Regions from separate parts of the Pseudomonas sp. NPDC090203 genome, predicted to be linked through region 2. Evidence: predicted binding sites of a transcription regulator. Region 2 holds the regulator's gene; the other holds the start of a gene.

Region 1 (10,721 bases), on a different contig from region 2:
ATTCCTTCATGTCGAAGTCAGCGCCCATTTCGGTACCCGCGTACAGCAGGCGGCCGTCGAGCTCGTAGGTCCACTGGTGGTATGGGCACACCAGTTTGGCGACCTTGCCTTTTTCCTTGGTACACAGACGCGAGCCGCGATGGCGGCAGACGTTGTGGAACGCGTTGACCGTGCCATCTGGCGAGCGTACGACCAGGATCGGGTTCTTGCCGATCTGCAGGGTCATGAAGTTGCCCTTGGCCGGAATCTCGCAGGTCATGCCCGCGATCAGCCATTCCTTTTGAAAGATTTCCTGCATGTCGATTTCAAACAGCCGCTCATCGCTGTAGAAAGGCTGCGGCAGCGAATAAGTACGCTCACGAGTCTGCAGCATTTCGGCGGTTGCCTTGCGTGCGGGTTCCAGCGGATCGCCCAGGCTCAGAGTTGCGGTGACGTCCATCTTTCAAGTCCTCAGATTGCGCTTTCAGCAATCTACGAATGTGGCCAATTACGGTTGTGTTGTGTGTCTGGCACGCGAGGCGACGGTATTTTCTGTCGCTCAGGCTTTATGAGTAAAAAATGTGTATCGATTTAGCCGCGAGTGTGGAGTGGGGCGCGACGTGAACCTTATCCATGGGCGACATGGCCGATTCCGTTGACGACTACGCAACCCCTATAGACCGGGCCTGGTCGCCATAAGTATGTGAATGTCGCTGATAGGTAAATAGGCCGTTCTCGCGTTACGCAGAATCGCCACCATAAGAGGCCGACAGTCGGCCGTGGAGAGTGAGTATGTCCCAGAGTTTCCTCAGCCCGGTCAACACGCAGACTTGGGCCAATGGCCGCCACCTTGTGCGGGTCGTAAAAGTGATCCAGGAAACCTGGGACGTGCGCACCTTTTGCTTCATGGCCGATCAGCCGATCCTGTTCTTTTTCAAGCCGGGTCAGTTCGTCACCCTGGAGCTGGAAATCGACGGCGTGCCGACCATGCGCTCCTACACCATTTCCAGCTCGCCATCGGTGCCATACAGCTTCTCGATCACCATCAAGCGTGTGCCGGGCGGCAAGGTGTCCAACTGGCTGCACGACACCCTTCACGAAGGCCAGGAGCTGGCCGTGCACGGGCCGGTGGGTTTGTTCAACGCCATCGACTTCCCGAACCCGAAGATTCTGTACCTCAGCGGCGGTGTCGGTATCACGCCGGTGATGTCCATGGCGCGCTGGTACTACGACACCAACGCCAACGTCGACATGGTGTTCGTCCACAGCTCACGTTCGCCCAAGGACATCATCTATCACCGCGAGCTGGAGCAGATGGCGTCGCGCATCAACAACTTCTCGCTGCACATCGTGTGCGAGAAGCATGGTCTGGGTGAGCCGTGGGCGGGTTATCGCGGTTACCTGAACCAGAAGATGCTTGAGCTTATGGCGCCGGACTTCATGGAGCGTGAGGTGTTCTGCTGCGGCCCGACGCCGTACATGAACGCGGTCAAGCGCCTGCTGGAAGCCAACGGTTTCAACATGGCGCAGTACCACGAGGAATCTTTCGGCGCGACGCCTCCGGAGGCTCGTGCAGACGCCGTGGAGCATGCCGAGCAGGCCGCCGACGCACCGGAAATCGACGTTGCCGAGTTGCATCAGGTGGAATTCACCGACACCGGCAAGAGCATCCGCGTGGCGCCGGGCGAAACCGTTCACGCCGCTGCAGCCAAGCTTGGCCTGATGATTCCGAAAGCCTGCGGCATGGGGATCTGCGGGACCTGCAAGGTGATGAAGCTGAGCGGGGAGGTGGAGATGGAGCACAACGGCGGGATCACCGACGACGACGTGGAAGAGGGTTACATCCTGTCGTGCTGCAGCGTGCCGAAAGGGGATGTGCGGATCGAGTATTGATAAGCGTGTAGCAGCATGGCTTGCCGGCGGTGGCGATTTCGAAGGCGCTGCCGCCGGTAAGTCGGACTGTTCCATGCCACGGACCTAATTCCACTGTTCCTGGGCTGACCAACCAACCGGGAATCCCATCGGCCTCAGTTTTGAGGCGTCCTGATCTCTCAGCATCTTCAGTGCTCGGGCCTTCCACTGAGTATCCGGGCTGATCAGATCCGTCAGGTAAGCAAGCATGGTGAATACCACGTACAGCCGCTGTGATGGCTGAGGCTGGTTGTGGCAAGCCGCCAATAGCGCCCAGCTTTTGGGCAGTGACGGGCGAACGGGCAGCTCTCTGTTCCACAGGCGTGAGTGATGGGCGCAGCAGTTGCGGATGAACGTTAGCGTGTGCAACCAAGACTGCAGTACTTCAAAAGGCAGTTTGAACCGCGATGCGATGGCTTTCTTGTCGCGGCTTCTGGCGAGGGCCCTGAAAAGGGTCGAGACCGTCCCAAGGCTCATTTCCTCAAGCATTGCCCACGCAGGCGGCAGCTGCGGCGCACTATAGGTTGCGCCATAAAAGCGGAAGTAGTTATCGCGAGCGCGGTTCTCCATGTGTTGTTGAGTCGCCTGCTCAGAGAGTTCGTTGCGCCGGTTTCGGACGCGTTCGCGCTCCAGCTTTCTTGCCTCGTCGGCGAGCTTAAGCCGCAGTGGGCGCAAGAGCTCGCCATGAGCATAGGATGACTGAAACGACTTCGGGTCGGCTATCCAGCCTGAACCGAGCCTGGGACTTAAATGGTTGTTGATGGCTGCGCGCACGGCCACTTCGACTTTTTCTATTGCCTCCATGACGAGGCTGCGTAATGAAGAGTCGAAGCGATAGACCTCCACGATATCTTTCAAGCTTGAACCAGGCTTGAACGCGTGGTCAGGGCGTGTTTCCTGAAATGGACGCATGTATGGACTGAGCCGGAACAGCGTGACCACCTCCAGCAAAGACATCGCCTTTTTTTCATTCGCGATGTGCAGGCCGCGCTTCTTCAGCAGTTCCAGTTGCTGATCTACGCTGAGGGCGGGTTTATCGAATGGCCTCATGCCATTTTCTCCAGGCAAAAAAAACCCGCGCGATTTGAGCGTGCTGACCAGGTCAACCTAGGCTTGGCGGGTGTGTTGCGCTGGATTATATGGGCCTCCGTAAGGAGGTCAACTTTGAGGTTTCAGCAAATTGTAACGGTGGCTTCCTTGGTTCCAGAGGTCAGGAATGCCGCGATGAGCAGCATTCCCTTTCTGGATTTGGAACCCATTCACAAACGGAAGCGCGCCACCATCCCGTTCAAATCCACCGCCAGGCGCGACAGCTCGTTGCTCGCTGCGCTGGTCTGGTTGGCACCGGTGGCCGACTGGGTCGACAGGTCACGGATGTTGACCAGGTTGCGGTCCACTTCGCGGGCCACTTGGGCCTGTTCTTCCGCAGCGCTGGCAATGACCAGGTTGCGTTCGTTGATTTCCACCACCGCGTTGTTAATGGTATCCAGCGCAAGGCCCGCGCCTTTGGCGATGCTCAGGGTGGATTCTGCGCGTTCGGTGCTGCTGCGCATGGAGTTCACGGCTTGCTCGGTGCCACCCTGAATGCTGCCGATCATGCGCTCGATCTCGCTGGTCGACTGCTGGGTGCGGTGCGCCAGGGCGCGAACTTCGTCGGCGACCACGGCAAAGCCACGGCCGGCTTCACCCGCGCGCGCCGCTTCGATGGCAGCGTTGAGGGCCAGCAGGTTGGTCTGGTCGGCCAGGCCGCGGATCACGTCCAGCACCTTGCCGATGTCGCGGGATTCATCGGCCAGGTTGCCGATCAGGGTGGCGGTGCTTTGCACGTCGCCGCTCATGCGCTCGATGGCGCTGACGGTTTCCTGGACCAGGTCACGACCATCGCTGGCCGAGGTGGTGGCGTTCTGCGAGGCTTCGGACGTGCTCACGGCGTTGCGTGCCACTTCTTCCACGGCGCTGGTCATTTCGTTGACCGCAGTCGCTGCCTGCTCGATCTCGTTGTTCTGCTGCGACAGGCCCCGGGCGCTTTCGTCGGTCACCGCGTTCAGTTCTTCTGCGGCCGAGGCCAACTGGGTGGCGGATCCGGAAATGCGTTGCAGCGTGTCGCGCAGCTTGGACTGCATTTTCAGCATGGCGGTCAGCAGTCGGCCAGCTTCGTCGGTGCCATCGACCTGGATGGTGCGGGTCAGGTCGCCTTCGGCAATTTCTTCGGCAGCGTTCAGTGCCGCTGCAATCGGACGGGTAATGCTGTTGGTCAGCAGCCAGGCGAACAGCAGGGTCAGTGCAGTGGCAATGATGAGCAGGGTCACGACCATGGTGAAGGCGGTCGAATACTGGTCCGACGCCATCTTGTTGGTGTCATTGAGCTGCTGGGTGTTGATCTCCACCAGCTTGCCGAGGACGGTGTTCATCTGGTCGGAGTTGGTTTGCAGGTCAGCGCCGAGCAGGGTTGCCAGTTCGTCCAGCTTGTTGGCGTTACTCAGGGACTTCATGCGGTCTTCGAGCCCGCGGTACTCGTTGAGCAGCCTGACGTACTGGTCGTACGCGGCCTGCTCCTCGGGCGCTGCGATCAGCTTGACGTAGATGGCGCGAGCTTCTTCGATCTGCCTGTTGCGCATGGCCAGCAGTTCGACGGTCTTGGCCAGGGTTTCAGGCTCGCGATTGAGCATCAGGCGGTACGACAGCACGCGCAGGCGAATGCTGCCTTCGGTCAGTTTGTCCAGCGACTTGATGCTGGGCATGCTGTTGGTGGCCATGGTTTCGGTGGCGTCGTTGATCTTGCTCATTTGCATCAGAGCGAAGACACCCAGCACCAGCATCAACAAGCCGATGATGGAAAAACCGAGGAATGCGCGGGGCGCGATGTTCATATTACGTAGGGACATGACGGTTCCAGAAAGGCCGCAATCCATGCGAGGCGAGGGGGAGAATGGTCAGAGATGCATGACTTATCGGTCGCGTCTTCCCAGACTTGAACCCGTTGGTCCATACCTGTGCGCTTGTGTCGCAGGGGGCCGATCTGACGAACAGCAGGAACAAGACGGCCAAAACGCAGTCAATCAGGTCCGTTATGCGTTTGTGCCGTTGAAGTGAACGAAGTGCTTGCAAGGTCGGTGTTGTGGCGTAAATGCCCTGATTTCACTGGTAGCCGAAGTCTCTTTTCTTTATCGTACGCGCCCTTGAAATTTGCCTGAGAAATCAAAATGTTGGAAGCATCCCTAAGCCAGTTGGAAAAGCTCGTTGCAGACCTGGTGCAGCAGAACCAGGAATTGCAGAACTCGAACGCGCAACTCACTGACGAGTTGCGAAAGGCCAGGGATGACAACGACAGCCTGCAGTTGAGCCTGCTGGAGCAGGAAGAAAAGCAAGGCGCTACCGCAGCCCGCATTCAGGCGCTGGTTGACCGTGCCACCAGCGTCAGCGCGGTCGGCGCATGATTATCGACCGCGACACCACCAAGGTCATTTCCATTCTGGGCAACGATTACACGATCAAGGCACCCGAGGGTCAGGAGCAGACCTTGATGGATGCCGTGGTCATGCTCAAGGCGGCATTGTCCGAGACCAAGCGCAGCTACCCGACCCTGATCGGCGACCGCCTGCTGGTGCTGGCGGCGCTGAACCTGTGCTCGAAGCAGATCGAACTCAAACAGCAGCATGCCGCAGAGCTGAGCGTTTACGAGGAAAAGGTCAATGCGACGGTCGAGGTGATCGAGAAGGTGATTGCGCAGGGGTGAGGTGTTGCTCATGTAGGAGCGCGCTTGGTCTGGGCCGCATCCGGACGACAGCGGTGTTTCAGGCGATGAATTTGTTGGATTCACCGACGCCGTCGCGGGCAAGCGCGCTCCTACAGTGGTGTACTTCTGTCCTCAAGCCCCCATCACCAGGCGGATGTCCGCTGCCAGCTCGCGCACGCGGGCTTCTTCGGTGTCCCAGGAGCACATGAACCGCGCGCCGCCGCTGCCGATGAAGGTGTAGAACCGCCAGCCCTTGGCGGTCAGTGCCGCAATCGCCGCTTCCGACAGTTGCAGGAACACGCCGTTGGCCTGCACCGGGAACATCAGCTCAACCCCCGGAATATCCTTCACCAGTTCGGCCAGCAACTGCGCGCAGCTGTTGGCGTGGCGGGCATGTTTGAGCCAGGCGTCGTTTTCCAGCAGGCCGACCCACGGCGCCGACAGGAAACGCATCTTCGACGCCAGTTGCCCTGCCTGTTTGCAGCGGTAGTCGAAGTCTTCAGCCAGCTTGTGGTTGAAGAACAGGATCGCCTCACCCACCGCCATGCCGTTCTTGGTGCCACCAAAGCACAGCACATCGATGCCGGCCTTCCAGGTCAACTCCGCCGGTGTGCAACCCAGGTACGCACAGGCGTTGGCGAAGCGGGCGCCGTCCATGTGCAGGTTCAGGCCCAGTTCCTTGCAGGTGTCGCTGATGGCCTTGAGTTCTTCAGGCAGGTAGACGCTGCCCACCTCGGTCGCCTGGGTAAGGGTCACGACCCGCGGTTTGGGGTAATGGATGTCGGCACGCTTGAGCGCCACTTCGCGGATCGATTCGGGCGTCAGCTTGCCGTTCTCGCTGCGTGCGGTCAGCAGCTTGGAGCCGTTTGAGAAGAACTCCGGCGCGCCGCATTCGTCGGTCTCGACGTGGGCGGTTTCGGAGCAGATGACGCTGTGGTAGCTCTGGCACAACGACGACAGGGCCAGGGAGTTGGCCGCCGTGCCGTTGAAGGCGAAGAACACTTCACAATCGGTTTCGAACAGCTGACGGAATTGATCGGCGGCGCGTGCTGTCCACTGATCATCGCCATAGGCGCGTTGATGGCCGTGGTTCGCTTGTTCCATGGCCGCCCAGGCTTCCGGGCAGATTCCCGAATAGTTGTCGCTGGCAAACTGCTGGCTTTGGTCTGACATGGCCGGTTCCCTGTAGTCGAAGGCTGCGACTGTAACGAACATTCCATGGTTTGGTCATGCATTCTTGCGTCAGAAAATTCATCAGATGAGTGAGGACATGAGCGAGACCACGGCGAGTACCCGCCCTTTGCGTGACCGGGCACTGGACGTGCTCAAGTGGCTGGCGATGCTGAGCATGGTGCTGGACCACTTGCGTTACGTCGGTTGGTCTGCAGATTGGCTGTACGTGCCGGGGCGTCTGGCGTTCGCGTGGTTTTGCCTGGCGATCGCGGTGAACGTGCGGCGCGGCATGGATCGCGCCCCTCAGGCCGGTGTGAGCTGGAAATATCTGGCGTGGCTTGCGGTGTTTTCGCTGATTGCCGAACTGCCTTATCGCCTGTACATGGCAGGTGAGGTGACCACGCTCAACGTGCTGCCGACCCTGGTGCTGGGGTTGCTGGTGGCGCAGGGGGCGGTCGCTCGTACGTGGTCGGTGCGAGCCATGGGCATCGTCGCGCTGGGACTGGGTGTCGCGTTTGCGCCGCATTGGATGTTCGGCGCGTTCGGGGTCCTGTTGCCGGCCGCTTTTGTGTTGGTGTTGCGCGGTTCGTTGTGGCTGGCGGTGGTGCCGGGGATCGTCTGCCTGTTGAGTAATGAGTGGTCCAGGATCATCGACGGCATGCTCTGGGGCGACCCTATCTCAATCGGCGCGCTGGTCGCTTGTCTGCTCGGGCCCTGGTTGGGACTGGCGCTGCTGCGCAGCAAGCCTGGGTTCGGGGTATGGCCGATGCGTAAATGGGCCTACCTGATTTATCCGCTGCATTTTCTTGCCCTGTATTGCCTGCGCATGCTGATCCTGTAGGAGCGCGCTTGGTCTGGGCCGCATCCGGACGATTGCGGTGTGTCAGGTCCAGGGTTGTCTCTGATCCATCACAGTCGCGGGCAAGCGCGCTCCTACAGGGCGCTGTGGTGTTGAAAAAAACGCTGTAGACAAACCGCCGTCCCCGCCTTTATCTTCCGCACCAGGCCACCGCAGTGGCCAACGTCGCTCGGACGGTTCCGGGCGCTTACGTCTTTTAGAGGCCTCCATGGCAGACCAAGGTTCGCCGCGCCGCTTTGCGCGCATCGATCGACTCCCCCCTTACGTGTTCAACATCACTGCCGAGCTTAAAATGGCCGCTCGTCGTCGTGGTGAGGACATCATCGACCTGAGCATGGGCAACCCCGATGGGGCAACGCCGCCGCACATCGTCGAAAAACTGGTCACCGTCGCCCAACGTGAAGACACTCACGGCTACTCGACTTCGCGTGGCATCCCGCGTCTGCGTCGGGCGATCTCAAGCTGGTACAAAAAACGTTACGAGGTCGACATCGACCCTGAAACCGAAGCCATCGTCACCATCGGCTCGAAAGAGGGCCTGGCGCACCTGATGCTCGCCACCCTCGATCAGGGCGACACAGTGCTGGTGCCCAATCCCAGTTACCCAATCCACATCTACGGCGCGGTGATTGCCGGGGCGCAGGTGCGTTCGGTGCCGCTGATTCCGGGCGTGGACTTCTTCGCCGAACTGGAAAAGGCCATTCGCGGCTCGATCCCCAAGCCGAAGATGATGATCCTGGGCTTTCCGTCCAACCCGACCGCCCAGTGCGTCGAACTGGACTTCTTCGAGCGCGTCGTCGCGCTGGCCAAGCAGTACGACGTGCTGGTGGTTCACGACCTGGCCTACGCCGACATCGTCTACGACGGCTGGAAAGCCCCGTCGATCATGCAGGTGCCGGGCGCCAAGGATATCGCGGTGGAGTTCTTCACCCTGTCCAAGAGCTACAACATGGCGGGCTGGCGGATCGGCTTCATGGTCGGGAATCCCGAGCTGGTCAACGCACTGGCGCGGATCAAGAGCTACCACGACTACGGCACCTTCACCCCGCTGCAAGTGGCCGCCATTGCCGCGCTGGAAGGCGACCAGCAATGCGTGCTCGACATCGCCGAGCAATACCGCCAGCGTCGCAACGTGCTAGTAAAAGGCCTGCATGAACTGGGCTGGATGGTCGAAAACCCCAAAGCCTCGATGTATGTCTGGGCCAAGATCCCTGAGGCGTACGCGCATCTGGGCTCACTGGAGTTCGCCAAGAAGCTGCTGGCCGAGGCCAAGGTGTGTGTGTCGCCGGGTGTCGGTTTTGGTGAATACGGCGACGATCACGTGCGTTTCGCCCTGATCGAGAACCAGGATCGCATTCGTCAGGCGGTGCGCGGGATTCGCGGGATGTTCAGGGCCGACGGATTGCTGCCTGGAAAATCTGTCTGATTGCGACATTCGTCACTCTAAAATCCCCGGCATTGACCGGGGATTTTTGTTTCAACACATCCCTGCGTAGGAGCGCGCTTGCCCGCGATGGCGGTGTGTCAGAGGCGTAGAACCCGCCTGATACAACGTTTTCGCGGGCAAGCGCGCTCCTACAGGTGTCATGTCAAACCCTGCATTCCCCCCTCCCTGCAAAACCATGTCGTAAACGCGCCTTTGCGTGGCGTGCGTAGGCATCTAGCCTGTCTGCGTCGGCCCTACCATCGCTTTCAAAGGACAGTCCACAAGTCCTACTGACAATCAGGCGCCGCGCCGCCGCTGGGAGAACCGCGATGTTCAGCAAGCAAGACCAGATCCAGGGTTATGACGATGCACTGTTGGCAGCGATGAATGCCGAAGATCAACGTCAGGAAGATCACATCGAGCTGATCGCCTCGGAAAACTACACCAGCAAGCGCGTCATGCAGGCGCAGGGCAGCGGCCTGACCAACAAATACGCCGAAGGCTACCCGGGCAAGCGCTACTACGGTGGCTGCGAGCACGTCGACAAGGTCGAGCAACTGGCCATCGACCGCGCCAAGCAGCTGTTCGGCGCCGATTACGCCAACGTGCAGCCGCACTCCGGTTCCTCGGCCAACAGCGCCGTTTACCTGGCCCTGCTGCAAGCCGGCGACACCATCCTGGGCATGAGCCTGGCCCACGGTGGCCACCTGACCCACGGCGCCAAAGTGTCGTCCTCGGGCAAGCTCTACAACGCTGTTCAGTACGGCATCGACACCACCACCGGCCTGATCGACTACGACGAAGTCGAGCGCCTGGCGGTAGAGCACAAGCCTAAGATGATCGTTGCCGGCTTCTCGGCTTACTCCAAGACTCTGGATTTCCCACGCTTCCGCGCCATCGCTGACAAGGTCGGGGCGCTGCTGTTCGTCGACATGGCCCACGTAGCCGGTCTGGTTGCCGCTGGCCTGTACCCGAACCCGCTGCCGTACGCCGACGTGGTCACCACCACCACCCACAAGACCCTGCGCGGTCCACGTGGTGGCCTGATCCTGGCCAAGTCCAACGAAGAAATCGAAAAGAAACTGAACGCCGCTGTATTCCCCGGCGCTCAGGGCGGTCCGCTGATGCACGTCATCGCAGGCAAGGCCGTGTGCTTCAAGGAAGCGATGGAGCCAGGTTTCAAGGCTTATCAACAACAAGTGATCGACAACGCCCAGGCCATGGCCCAGGTGTTCATCGATCGCGGTTACGACGTGGTGTCCGGCGGTACCGACAACCACCTGTTCCTGGTCAGCCTGATCCGTCAGGGCCTGACTGGTAAGGATGCCGACGCCGCTCTGGGCCGTTCGCACATCACCGTGAACAAGAACGCCGTACCGAACGACCCACAATCGCCATTCGTGACCTCGGGCCTGCGTATCGGCACCCCGGCCGTCACCACCCGCGGTTTCAAAGTCGCTCAATGCACGACGCTGGCTGGCTGGATCTGCGACATTCTCGACAACCTCGGCGATGCCGATGTCGAGGCCAATGTTGCCAGCCAGGTTGCCGCCCTGTGCGCCGATTTCCCGGTTTACCGCTGAGTCAGGAGTAGCACCATGCAACACTATTCGGGCTTCGGCCTCTTCAAACACTCC
Region 2 (10,721 bases):
GGTCATGCTCCACGGCCAGGACGGCCACGCCGCCGCCGGTAAGGTGATCCAGGCCTTCGGTGAGGTGGTGATCGGCGGTAACTACGTGGTCGGTATCGTGGTGTTCGCGATCCTGATGATCATCAACTTCGTGGTCGTGACCAAGGGTGCCGGTCGTATCTCCGAGGTGAGCGCGCGCTTCACCCTCGATGCGATGCCCGGCAAACAGATGGCCATCGACGCCGACCTCAACGCCGGCCTGATCGACCAGCCCGAAGCCAAGCGCCGTCGTCTGGAAGTCGCCCAGGAAGCCGAGTTCTACGGCTCCATGGACGGTGCCAGCAAGTTCGTGCGCGGTGACGCCATCGCCGGCCTCCTGATCCTGTTCATCAACCTCATCGGCGGCATGCTGGTGGGTATCCTGCAACACAACATGACTTTTGCCGACGCCGGCAAAGTGTACGCACTGTTAACCATTGGTGACGGTTTGGTGGCGCAACTGCCATCGCTGCTGCTCTCGACCGCTGCCGCGATCATGGTGACCCGCGCCTCGGGCTCCGAAGAAATGGGCAAGCTGGTCGGCCGCCAGATGTTCACCTCGCACAAGGCGCTGGCCGTCTCGGCAGGCATCATGATCGTCATGGGCCTGGTGCCGGGCATGCCGCACTTCTCGTTCATCAGCCTGGGCTTGGTGGCGGCGGGCGGTGCGTACCTGCTGTGGAAGAAACAGAACATGGTCAAGCTCGCGGCGATCCAGGAGGTCAAGCGTCAGCAGGACCTGCTGCCTTCGCCAACCCGCGCGCAGGAATCCAAGGAGCTGGGCTGGGACGACGTGACGCCGATCGACATGATCGGCCTGGAAGTGGGCTACCGCCTGATTCCGCTGGTGGACCGCAACCAGGGTGGTCAGTTGCTGGCGCGGATCAAGGGCGTGCGTAAGAAGTTGTCGCAGGAGTTGGGCTTTCTGATGCCAACCGTACACATTCGCGACAACCTGGACCTTGCGCCGAGCGCGTATCGTCTGACGCTGATGGGCGTGACCCTGGCCGAAGCCGAGATTTATCCGGATCGCGAGCTGGCGATCAACCCGGGTCAGGTATTTGGCAGCCTCAACGGCATCAATGCCAAAGACCCGGCGTTTGGCCTCGAGGCCGTCTGGATCGAAATCAGCCAGCGCGCCCAGGCGCAATCGCTGGGTTATACGGTGGTGGACGCCAGTACGGTAGTGGCCACTCACCTGAACCAGATTCTCTACAAACACTCACATGAATTGATCGGTCACGAAGAAGTCCAGCAATTGATGACGTTGCTGGCCAAAAGCTCGCCCAAACTGGCCGAGGAGCTGGTCCCTGGCGTGCTGTCGCTGTCGGCTTTGCTCAAGGTGCTGCAGGCGCTGCTGGCCGAGCAGGTTCCGGTGCGCGACATCCGCAGCATTGCCGAAGCCATCGCCAACAATGCCGCCCGGAGTCAAGATACCGCCGCGCTGGTGGCCGCCGTACGGGTCGGATTGTCCCGCGCAATCGTGCAAAGCATTGTCGGCATTGAGCCGGAGCTGCCTGTTATCACCCTGGAGCCAAGGTTGGAACAGATATTGCTCAATAGTCTGCAGAAGGCAGGTCAGGGTCAGGAAGAAGGCGTTCTGCTCGAACCGAGTATGGCTGAGAAACTTCAGCGCTCGTTGATCGAAGCGGCGCAGCGTCAGGAGATGCAGGGTCAGCCGGTAATTTTGTTGGTCGCAGGTCCGGTTCGCGCCATGTTGTCCCGCTTTGGACGCCTGGCGGTTCCGAACATGCATGTTTTGGCTTATCAGGAAATTCCTGACAATAAGCAAGTCACCATCGTAGCGACTGTCGGGCCGAACGGCTGAGGTAGTGAGTCATGCAAGTTAAGCGTTTTTTCGCCGCCGATATGCGTCAAGCCATGAAACTGGTTCGTGATGAGCTGGGCGCTGAAGCCGCCATCATCGGCAACCGGCGGATTGCCGGTGGCGTCGAGCTGACAGCCGCGCTGGACTACAAACTGTCTGCGCTGGCCCCGCGTGTGCCCAACGTCGAGCTCGAGGACGAGCTGCGCAAGACTCAGTCGCGCATCGTGACCGCACAGGCGGAGCTGACCAGCCGCAGCGAACTGGACACCGTCGCCAATCGCCAGCTGTTCGCAGGCATCGCCATGGACGACAGCAACAAGCAGATCGAGCCGACCCTGGACGAGCCGTTCCGCCCATCGATCCATGCCGCGATCGCGGCTGATCGTGCAGAGCGTGCCGAGCGTGCGGCGGCCGAGCCTGGCATCAGCCAGCGCGCCTACGAGTCGATGCGTTCGGAATTGAACGGCCTGCGTGAACTGCTGGAAGTCCAGCTCGGTTCGCTGGCCTGGAATCAACTGCAAGGCAGCCGCCCGCAACAGGCCAACCTGTGGCGTCGCCTGCAACGTGTTGGCCTGTCCGGCCCGCTGTCCCGTGACCTGCTGAACATGGTCCCGGACGTCGACGACCAGCCCCACGCCTGGCGCATGTTGCTGGCGCACCTGGCGCGCATGATCGTCACGCCCGACGTCGAGCCGCTCGAAGAGGGCGGGGTGATTGCCATGGTCGGACCTGCCGGAATGGGCAAGACCACCACACTGGCAAAACTTGCGGCGCGATATGTGTTGAAATACGGCGCGCAAAATATCGCGCTGGTGAGCATGGACAGCTTCCGTATCGGTGCCCAGGAGCAACTCAAGACGCTGGGCCGCATTCTCAATGTGCCGGTGACCCACGTCGATCCGGGCCAGTCCCTGGCTCAGGCGCTGGAGCCGCTGCTGCGCAAGCGCGTGGTGTTGATCGACACCGCAGGCCTGCAAGCCAGCGATCCTGCACTGCGTCTGCAGCTGGAAAGCCTGGCGGGCCGCGGCATCAAGGCGCGCAACTACCTGGTCCTGGCCACAACCAGCCAGAAGCAGGTGTTGACCGCCGCGTACCACAGTTACAAACGTTGCGGCCTGGCCGGGTGCATCCTGACCAAGCTGGACGAAACCGCAAGCCTGGGCGAAGTGCTCAGCCTTGCCGTGACACACGAGTTGCCCGTGGCCTATCTCACCGATGGCCCACGGATACCGGATGATCTGCATCTGCCACGTCGCCATCAGCTTGTAAGCCGGGCGGTGAGTGTTCAGATGCAGGAGGAGCCTAGCGAGGAAGCGATGGCGGATATGTTTGCGGATCTTTATCACAGCCCCGGCAAACGCGCGGGCTAGGTTAAGGAAAATGACATTGGAAAATACCTGCATCGATGGTCTGCCAGGCATTGTTCAGTCACTGAACGTGCAGCCCGAAATGTGGCTTAGGTCTAAGCAAGACAAGGTAAAAAATTAACATGGGCAGCATGCATCCCGTTCAGGTTATTGCGGTGACTGGTGGCAAAGGTGGCGTAGGCAAGACCAACGTGTCAGTGAACCTTTCGCTGGCACTGGCCGAGCTAGGGCGTCGCGTGATGTTGCTGGACGCCGATCTGGGTCTGGCCAACGTCGACGTATTGTTGGGCTTGACCCCTAAACGCACCCTGGCCGACGTCATCGAAGGCCGCTGCGAACTGCGCGATGTCCTGTTGCAGGGGCCTGGCGGTGTGCGCATCGTGCCGGCGGCGTCCGGCACTCAGAGCATGGTCCAGTTGACCCCGGCCCAGCATGCCGGCCTGATTCAGGCATTCAGCGACATCGGCGACAACCTGGACGTGCTGGTGATCGACACCGCCGCCGGGATTGGCGAATCGGTCGTCAGCTTCGTGCGCGCGGCGCAGGAAGTGTTGCTGGTGGTCTGCGACGAGCCGACTTCGATCACTGACGCCTACGCGCTGATCAAGCTGCTCAACCGCGACTACGGCATGAACCGCTTCCGCGTGCTGGCCAACATGGCCCAGAGCCCGCAGGAAGGGCGCAACCTGTTCGCCAAGCTGACCAAGGTCACCGACCGCTTCCTGGACGTCGCGCTGCAATATGTGGGCGCCGTGCCGTACGACGAGTGCGTGCGCAAGGCGGTGCAGAAGCAGCGCGCGGTGTACGAAGCGTTTCCCCGTTCCAAATGTGCGCTGGCGTTCAAGGCCATCGCGCAGAAAGTCGATACCTGGCCGCTGCCGGCGAACCCGCGTGGCCACCTGGAATTTTTCGTTGAGCGCCTGGTTCATCAGACCAGTGCAGGGCCAGTGTCATGACTGCAAGTGGCTATCGCATGTACAGCAAATCATCCAGAGATTCCCAGTACGAGCTCATCGAGCGCTATGCCCCGTTGGTCAAGCGTATCGCCTACCACTTGCTGGCGCGTCTGCCGGCCAGCGTGCAGGTCGAGGACTTGATCCAGGCGGGGATGATCGGCCTGCTCGAAGTGTCGACCAAATACGACTCCACCAAGGGTGCGAGCTTCGAGACCTACGCCGGCATCCGCATTCGCGGCGCGATGCTCGACGAAGTGCGCAAGGGTGACTGGGCGCCACGCTCGGTTCACCGCAACACGCGCATGGTCAGCGACGCGATTCGTGCCATTGAAGCAAAAACCGGCCGTGACGCTAAAGATCACGAGGTTGCTGCCGAACTTCAATTGAGCCTGGACGATTACTACGGGATTCTGAACGATACCTTGGGCAGCCGCCTGTTCAGCTTCGACGACCTTTTGCAGGACGGCGAGCATGAAGGGCTGCACGAGGACGGCGCGAGCCAGTCGCTGGAACCCTCGCGCGATCTCGAAGACGAGCGCTTCCAGAGCGCGCTGGCCGATGCCATCGCCAACCTGCCCGAGCGTGAACGCCTGGTGCTGGCGCTGTACTACGACGAAGAGCTGAACCTCAAGGAAATCGGTGAGGTCCTGGGTGTCAGCGAATCCCGTGTCAGCCAGCTGCACAGCCAGTGCGCCGCACGTCTGCGGGGCCGGCTGGGTGAGTGGCGCGCACGTTGATTGATTGAACGCAGGCTTTCGGGGCTGCGGATGGTATGTAAAACCGGCTGTGCAAGATGTTGTGTGGGCATCATGAGACAAGGCAGGAGCCGGTCGGATCGGGTCTTTGAAGATCCGCTCTGCTGCGCGCGTGACCTGCCGATTCGTCAGACCCGTCACTGTTATTCGTAGAAGCCGCTCGCCGGTATTGATTGAACGCGCGTCCAGGTGCTGGGCGCGTTAAAGACTGCTTGGAGGTCGAATTGGACAAGAACATGAAAATCCTCATCGTTGATGACTTCTCAACGATGCGGCGGATCATAAAAAACCTGTTGCGTGACCTTGGGTTCACCAACACGGCCGAAGCAGATGACGGTACCACCGCATTGCCGATGTTACAGGCTGGCGGTTTCGATTTCCTGGTCACGGACTGGAACATGCCGGGCATGTCGGGCATCGACCTGCTGCGCCAGGTGCGTGCCGATGAACGCCTGCGCCACATGCCGGTGCTGATGGTCACTGCCGAAGCCAAGCGCGAGCAGATCATCGAGGCTGCCCAGGCCGGTGTTAACGGTTACGTCGTGAAGCCATTCACAGCCCAAGTGCTCAAAGAGAAGATCGAAAAGATATTCGAGCGCGTCAATAGCTGATGTCCGCTGCGAGGGCGCTATGGATCCTAAAGATTCGACAATGGGTGACTTCGAGTCGACCCTGAAGAAACACGCACAAGAGCTCGTCACCAGCCTTGAAAAAGGCAAGTTCGGCGACGCCGTGCAACTTATCCATGAGCTTAACCAGACTCGCGATCGCGGGTTGTATCAGGAAGTGGGCAAGCTGACGCGCGAGTTGCACAGCGCGATCGTCAACTTCCAGATCGACCCGCACATGCCGCAAGCCGAGGAAGTGTCCCAGATCACTGACGCCACCGAGCGCCTGTCCTATGTGGTCAGGCTCACGGAAGGTGCGGCCAACCGCACCATGGACCTGGTGGAGCAGAGCACGCCGTTGATGAACGGCCTGAGCGAGGACGCCAAGGCACTGAGTGCCGATTGGGGGCGCTTCATGCGTCGCGAGATCGGCGCCGAAGAGTTTCGTGATCTGGCCCGCCGCGTCGATGGTTTTCTGTCGCGCAGCGAGAAGGAGACCCACCAGGTCGCCAGCCACCTGAACGACATTCTGCTGGCCCAGGACTATCAGGACCTGACCGGCCAGGTGATCAAGCGTGTCACCACGCTTGTGACCGAGGTCGAGAGCAATCTGCTCAAGCTGGTGCTGATGGCAAGCCAGGTGGATCGCTTTGCCGGGATCGAGCACGATCAGGAAGTGTTCCGTAAGCAAAAAGAACAGGAAAAACTTCATTCCAAGGGTGAAGGTCCGCAGATTCATGCCGATAAACGTGAAGACGTCGTATCCGGTCAGGATGATGTAGACGATCTGCTATCCAGCCTGGGTTTCTAACTTCCAGTTCCCGGGTTCTATGTGAAAGTGGCGCAAGGTCTGCGCGCGAATGCTTCGACGAAGGCAATGCGCGCAGGCCATCAACGCAGCCTCTGGATCGGTTTGACGGTTAATTTTAGGAGCACCCCCAATGAGCTTCGGCGCCGATGAAGAAATCCTTCAGGATTTTCTGGTAGAGGCCGGCGAGATTCTCGAGCAGTTGTCCGAACAGTTGGTCGAGCTGGAAAGCCGACCGGATGATGCGGATCTGCTCAATGCAATTTTTCGCGGTTTTCACACTGTAAAAGGGGGCGCCGGCTTCCTCCAGCTCAACGAGCTGGTTGAATGCTGCCACATCGCTGAAAACGTGTTCGACATCCTGCGCAAAGGTGAGCGTCGGGTCGATGCCGAACTCATGGACGTCGTGCTCGAAGCGCTGGACACCGTGAACAGCATGTTCGGCCAGGTGCGCGAACGCTCTGACATTACCCCCGCCACCCCAGGGCTGCTCGCCGCGCTGTCGCGCCTGGCCGAGCCTGCGTCGGCCGATGAAATCGCCGCTGCGCCTGCACCTGTGGTCGAGGAAGTGCCAGAGGCTGCGTCCGAAGACATCACCGATCTTGAATTCGAACAACTGCTCGACTCGCTCAACGCGGTCAAGGCCCAGGCGGCGGGTGCTGCTGTCTCGGCGCCGGCACCGGTGGCTGCTGCCCCCGTGCAGGCTGATCAGCCGGCCAGCGATGAAATCACCGACGCCGAGTTCGAATCGCTGCTCGATCAACTGCATGGCAAGGGTCAGTTCGCCGCCGATGCCGTGGCGCCTGCCGCCAACGCGCCATCTGCAGCGGCAGCGACACCTGCCAGCGACGAAATCACCGACGACGAATTCGAAGCCCTGCTGGACCAGTTGCATGGCAAGGGCAGCTTCTCCCCCGACGCCAGCGCACCGGTTGCCGCCGCGCCTGTGGCTGCTGCTGCCAGCGAGCCTGCATCGGACGAAATCACCGACCACGAATTCGAAGCGCTGCTCGATCAACTGCATGGCAAGGGCAAGTTCGAACCGGCCGTAGCCGGCGCGACCGCCACTGCTGCCGCACCGGTGAAGAAAGCCGAGCCTGCCAAGGCTGAACCTGCCAAACCGCAAGCACCGAAAGCCGAGGCACCGAAGGCTGAAGCGGCACCTGCGCCTGCGCCAGCAAAAGCTGCGCCTGCACCGGCGCCGGCCCGTGCACCTGCGCCGACCGCCGCCGACAAGGCGCCGACCGAAGCGGAAACCACCGTGCGCGTCGACACCGCGCGGCTGGACGAAATCATGAACATGGTCGGCGAACTGGTACTGGTGCGTAACCGCCTGGTGCGCCTGGGCCTGAACAGCGGCGACGAAGCCATGTCCAAGGCCGTGTCCAACCTGGACGTGGTGACCGCCGACCTGCAGACCGCCGTCATGAAGACGCGCATGCAGCCGATCAAGAAGGTCTTCGGGCGCTTCCCGCGTCTGGTTCGTGACTTGGCGCGCCAGCTCAAGAAAGAAATCAACCTTGAACTGGTGGGTGAAGAAACCGACCTGGACAAGAACCTGGTCGAGGCCCTGGCCGACCCGCTGGTGCACTTGGTGCGCAACGCGGTGGACCACGGCATCGAATCGCCGGAAGAGCGCGAAGCGTCGGGCAAGGCCCGTGGCGGTCGCGTAGTACTCTCGGCGGAACAGGAAGGCGACCACATCCTGCTGTCGATCTCCGATGACGGCAAGGGCATGGACCCGGCGGTGCTGCGCGCCATCGCGGTCAAGCGTGGCGTGATGGACAAGGACGCGGCCGATCGCCTGTCCGACACCGATTGCTACAACCTGATCTTCGCCCCGGGCTTCTCGACCAAGACCGAGATTTCCGACGTGTCCGGCCGTGGCGTGGGCATGGACGTGGTGAAAACCAAGATTTCCCAGCTCAACGGCTCGATCAACATCTACTCGACCAAGGGCCAGGGCTCGAAGATCGTCATCAAGGTCCCGCTGACCCTGGCGATCATGCCGACCCTGATGGTGATGCTGGGCAATCAGGCCTTCGCCTTTCCGCTGGTCAACGTCAACGAGATCTTCCACCTGGACCTGTCGACCACCAATGTCGTCGATGGTCAGGAAGTGGTGATCGTACGGGACAAGGCCCTGCCGCTGTTCTACCTCAAGCGCTGGCTGGTCAGCTCGGCCGCTCACGAAGAGCAGCGCGAGGGTCACGTGGTGATTCTCTCGGTGGGCACGCAGCGCATCGGTTTCGTGGTGGATCAACTGGTGGGCCAGGAAGAAGTGGTCATCAAGCCGCTGGGCAAGATGCTGCAAGGTACCCCAGGCATGTCCGGCGCCACCATCACCGGTGACGGCCGCATCGCGCTGATCCTCGATGTACCGAGCATGCTCAAGCGTTACGCCGCACGGCGTATCTGATTCAAGCGAGCGCGTCCGCCGTCACGGCAACGCGCGCCTCGTAGCAGCACGGCTTGCCGGCGGTGGCGCCTGCGGGACCGTCACCGCCGGCAAGCCGTGCTGCTACGAGGGCGTCGCCGGGATCAGATCCCGGTGTGTGTCATGTTTGACGAAACAGGTTTGATTCAGCGGCCTGTTCCGTCCTATGGAGTGTTTATGGCAGTCAAGGTTCTGGTGGTAGACGACTCCGGTTTTTTTCGCCGGCGCGTCTCGGAAATTCTTTCCTCTGACACAACGATTCAAGTGGTCGGCACCGCCACCAATGGCAAGGAAGCGATCGAGCAGGCGCTGGCCCTCAAGCCTGACGTGATTACCATGGACTACGAAATGCCGATGATGGATGGCATTACCGCAGTCCGGCACATCATGCAGCGCTGCCCGACACCGGTCCTGATGTTCTCCTCACTGACCCACGAAGGCGCCCGGGTGACCCTGGATGCGCTGGACGCCGGTGCGGTGGACTTCCTGCCGAAGAATTTCGAAGACATCTCGCGCAACCCCGAGAAGGTCAAGCAGATGCTGTGCGAGAAGGTGCACAGCATTTCGCGCAGCAACCGTCGCTTTGGCGGGTACAGCAGCCCTGCAGCGCCTGCGCCGGTATCGAGCCCGGCCTCTGCATCGCCTGCCAGCTCGCTGCGCAGCAGCGCAACCCCGAGCGCCACCACGCGCCCGGCGCCAGCCCCTGCACGTCCGGCGCCAACTGCGCCTGCGGCCCACGGCGCGGGACACCATGGACCTGCCTCGCCTGCGCCCAAGCGCAAGGCATACAAGCTGGTGGCCATCGGTACGTCCACAGGTGGTCCGGTGGCGCTGCAACGGGTGCTGACCCAGCTGCCTGCCAACTTCCCGGCGCCCATCGTGCTGATCCAGCACATGCCGGCCGCCTTCACCAAGGCTTTTGCCGAGCGCCTGGACAAGCTGTGCCGCATCAGCGTCAAGGAAGCCGAGGATGGCGACATCCTGCGTCCGGGCCTGGCGCTGCTGGCCCCCGGCGGCAAGCAGATGATGGTCGATGGCCGTGGCGCGGTGAAAATCCTGCCGGGCGACGAGCGCCTCAATTACAAGCCCTGCGTGGACATCACCTTCGGTTCCGCCGCCAAGGCCTATGCCGACAAGGTGCTGGCCGTGGTCCTGACCGGCATGGGCGCGGACGGCCGCGAAGGCGCGCGTCTGCTCAAGCAGGGCGGCAGTCATATCTGGGCTCAGGACGAAGCCAGCTGCGTGATCTACGGCATGCCGATGGCCATCGTCAAAGCCGATCTGGCGGATGCCGTTTACAGCCTGGACGATATCGGGCGACATCTGGTCGAGGCGTGTATCTGATGGATGTTCTGACTCTCATAGGGATCATTCTGGCGTTCATCGCCATCATCGGCGGCAACTTCCTGGAAGGCGGCCACCTGGGCGCCTTGCTCAACGGGCCGGCGGCGCTGATCGTGCTCGGCGGTACGCTTGCGGCCTGCCTGTTGCAGACGCCGATGAGCGCGTTCAAGCGGGCGATCCAGATCTTCGTGTGGATTCTGTTTCCGCCGCGCATCGACCTGCAAGGCGGTATCGACCGCGTCGTCAACTGGAGCCTGACTGCCCGCAAGGAAGGTCTGCTGGGCCTGGAAACCGTCGCCGACACCGAACCTGATGCCTATTCGCGCAAGGGCCTGCAATTGCTGGTCGATGGCGTCGAGCCGGAAACCATTCGCAGCATCCTGGAAGTGGATTTCCTGACCCAGGAAAGCCGCGACATCCAGGCCGCCAAAGTCTTCGAAAGCATGGGCGGCTACGCGCCGACCATCGGCATCATCGGTGCGGTGATGGGCCTGATCCATGTCATGGGCAACCTGGCCGACCCGAACCAGCTGGGCAGCGGCATTGCCGTGGCATTCGTCGCGACCATCTATGGCGTGGCGTCGGCCAACCTGATCCTGC

Evidence for each region. Region 2 encodes FliA, which starts transcription of late flagellar genes. Its sites were predicted from a motif close to CTAAAGTTTNNNNNNNNNNNGCCGNTAA; they were not measured.
Region 1: the regulator FliA is predicted to act here: its motif matches at 4,839-4,866, upstream of ACIPO9_RS18365 (methyl-accepting chemotaxis protein).

Annotation. Positions count from the first base shown of each region.
Region 1 covers NZ_JBIVCV010000010.1:129,408-140,128, reverse strand. The annotation lists gene gbcA (glycine-betaine demethylase subunit GbcA) at 1-439, opposite strand, end outside; gene gbcB (glycine-betaine demethylase subunit GbcB) at 772-1,872, shown strand; gene ACIPO9_RS18370 (Abi family protein) at 1,957-2,940, opposite strand; gene ACIPO9_RS18365 (methyl-accepting chemotaxis protein) at 3,150-4,775, opposite strand; gene ACIPO9_RS18360 (hypothetical protein) at 5,094-5,327, shown strand; gene ACIPO9_RS18355 (cell division protein ZapA) at 5,324-5,626, shown strand; gene ACIPO9_RS18350 (low specificity L-threonine aldolase) at 5,759-6,799, opposite strand; gene ACIPO9_RS18345 (TraX family protein) at 6,897-7,640, shown strand; gene alaC (alanine transaminase) at 7,867-9,084, shown strand; gene glyA (serine hydroxymethyltransferase) at 9,414-10,667, shown strand; gene ACIPO9_RS18330 (sarcosine oxidase subunit beta family protein) at 10,683-10,721, shown strand, end outside.
Region 2 covers NZ_JBIVCV010000006.1:290,573-301,293, reverse strand. The annotation lists gene flhA (flagellar biosynthesis protein FlhA) at 1-1,846, shown strand, start outside; gene flhF (flagellar biosynthesis protein FlhF) at 1,858-3,216, shown strand; gene fleN (flagellar synthesis regulator FleN) at 3,336-4,169, shown strand; gene fliA (RNA polymerase sigma factor FliA) at 4,166-4,906, shown strand; gene ACIPO9_RS13110 (chemotaxis response regulator CheY) at 5,161-5,535, shown strand; gene ACIPO9_RS13105 (protein phosphatase CheZ) at 5,555-6,343, shown strand; gene ACIPO9_RS13100 (chemotaxis protein CheA) at 6,474-8,759, shown strand; gene ACIPO9_RS13095 (chemotaxis response regulator protein-glutamate methylesterase) at 8,955-10,121, shown strand; gene ACIPO9_RS13090 (flagellar motor protein) at 10,121-10,721, shown strand, end outside.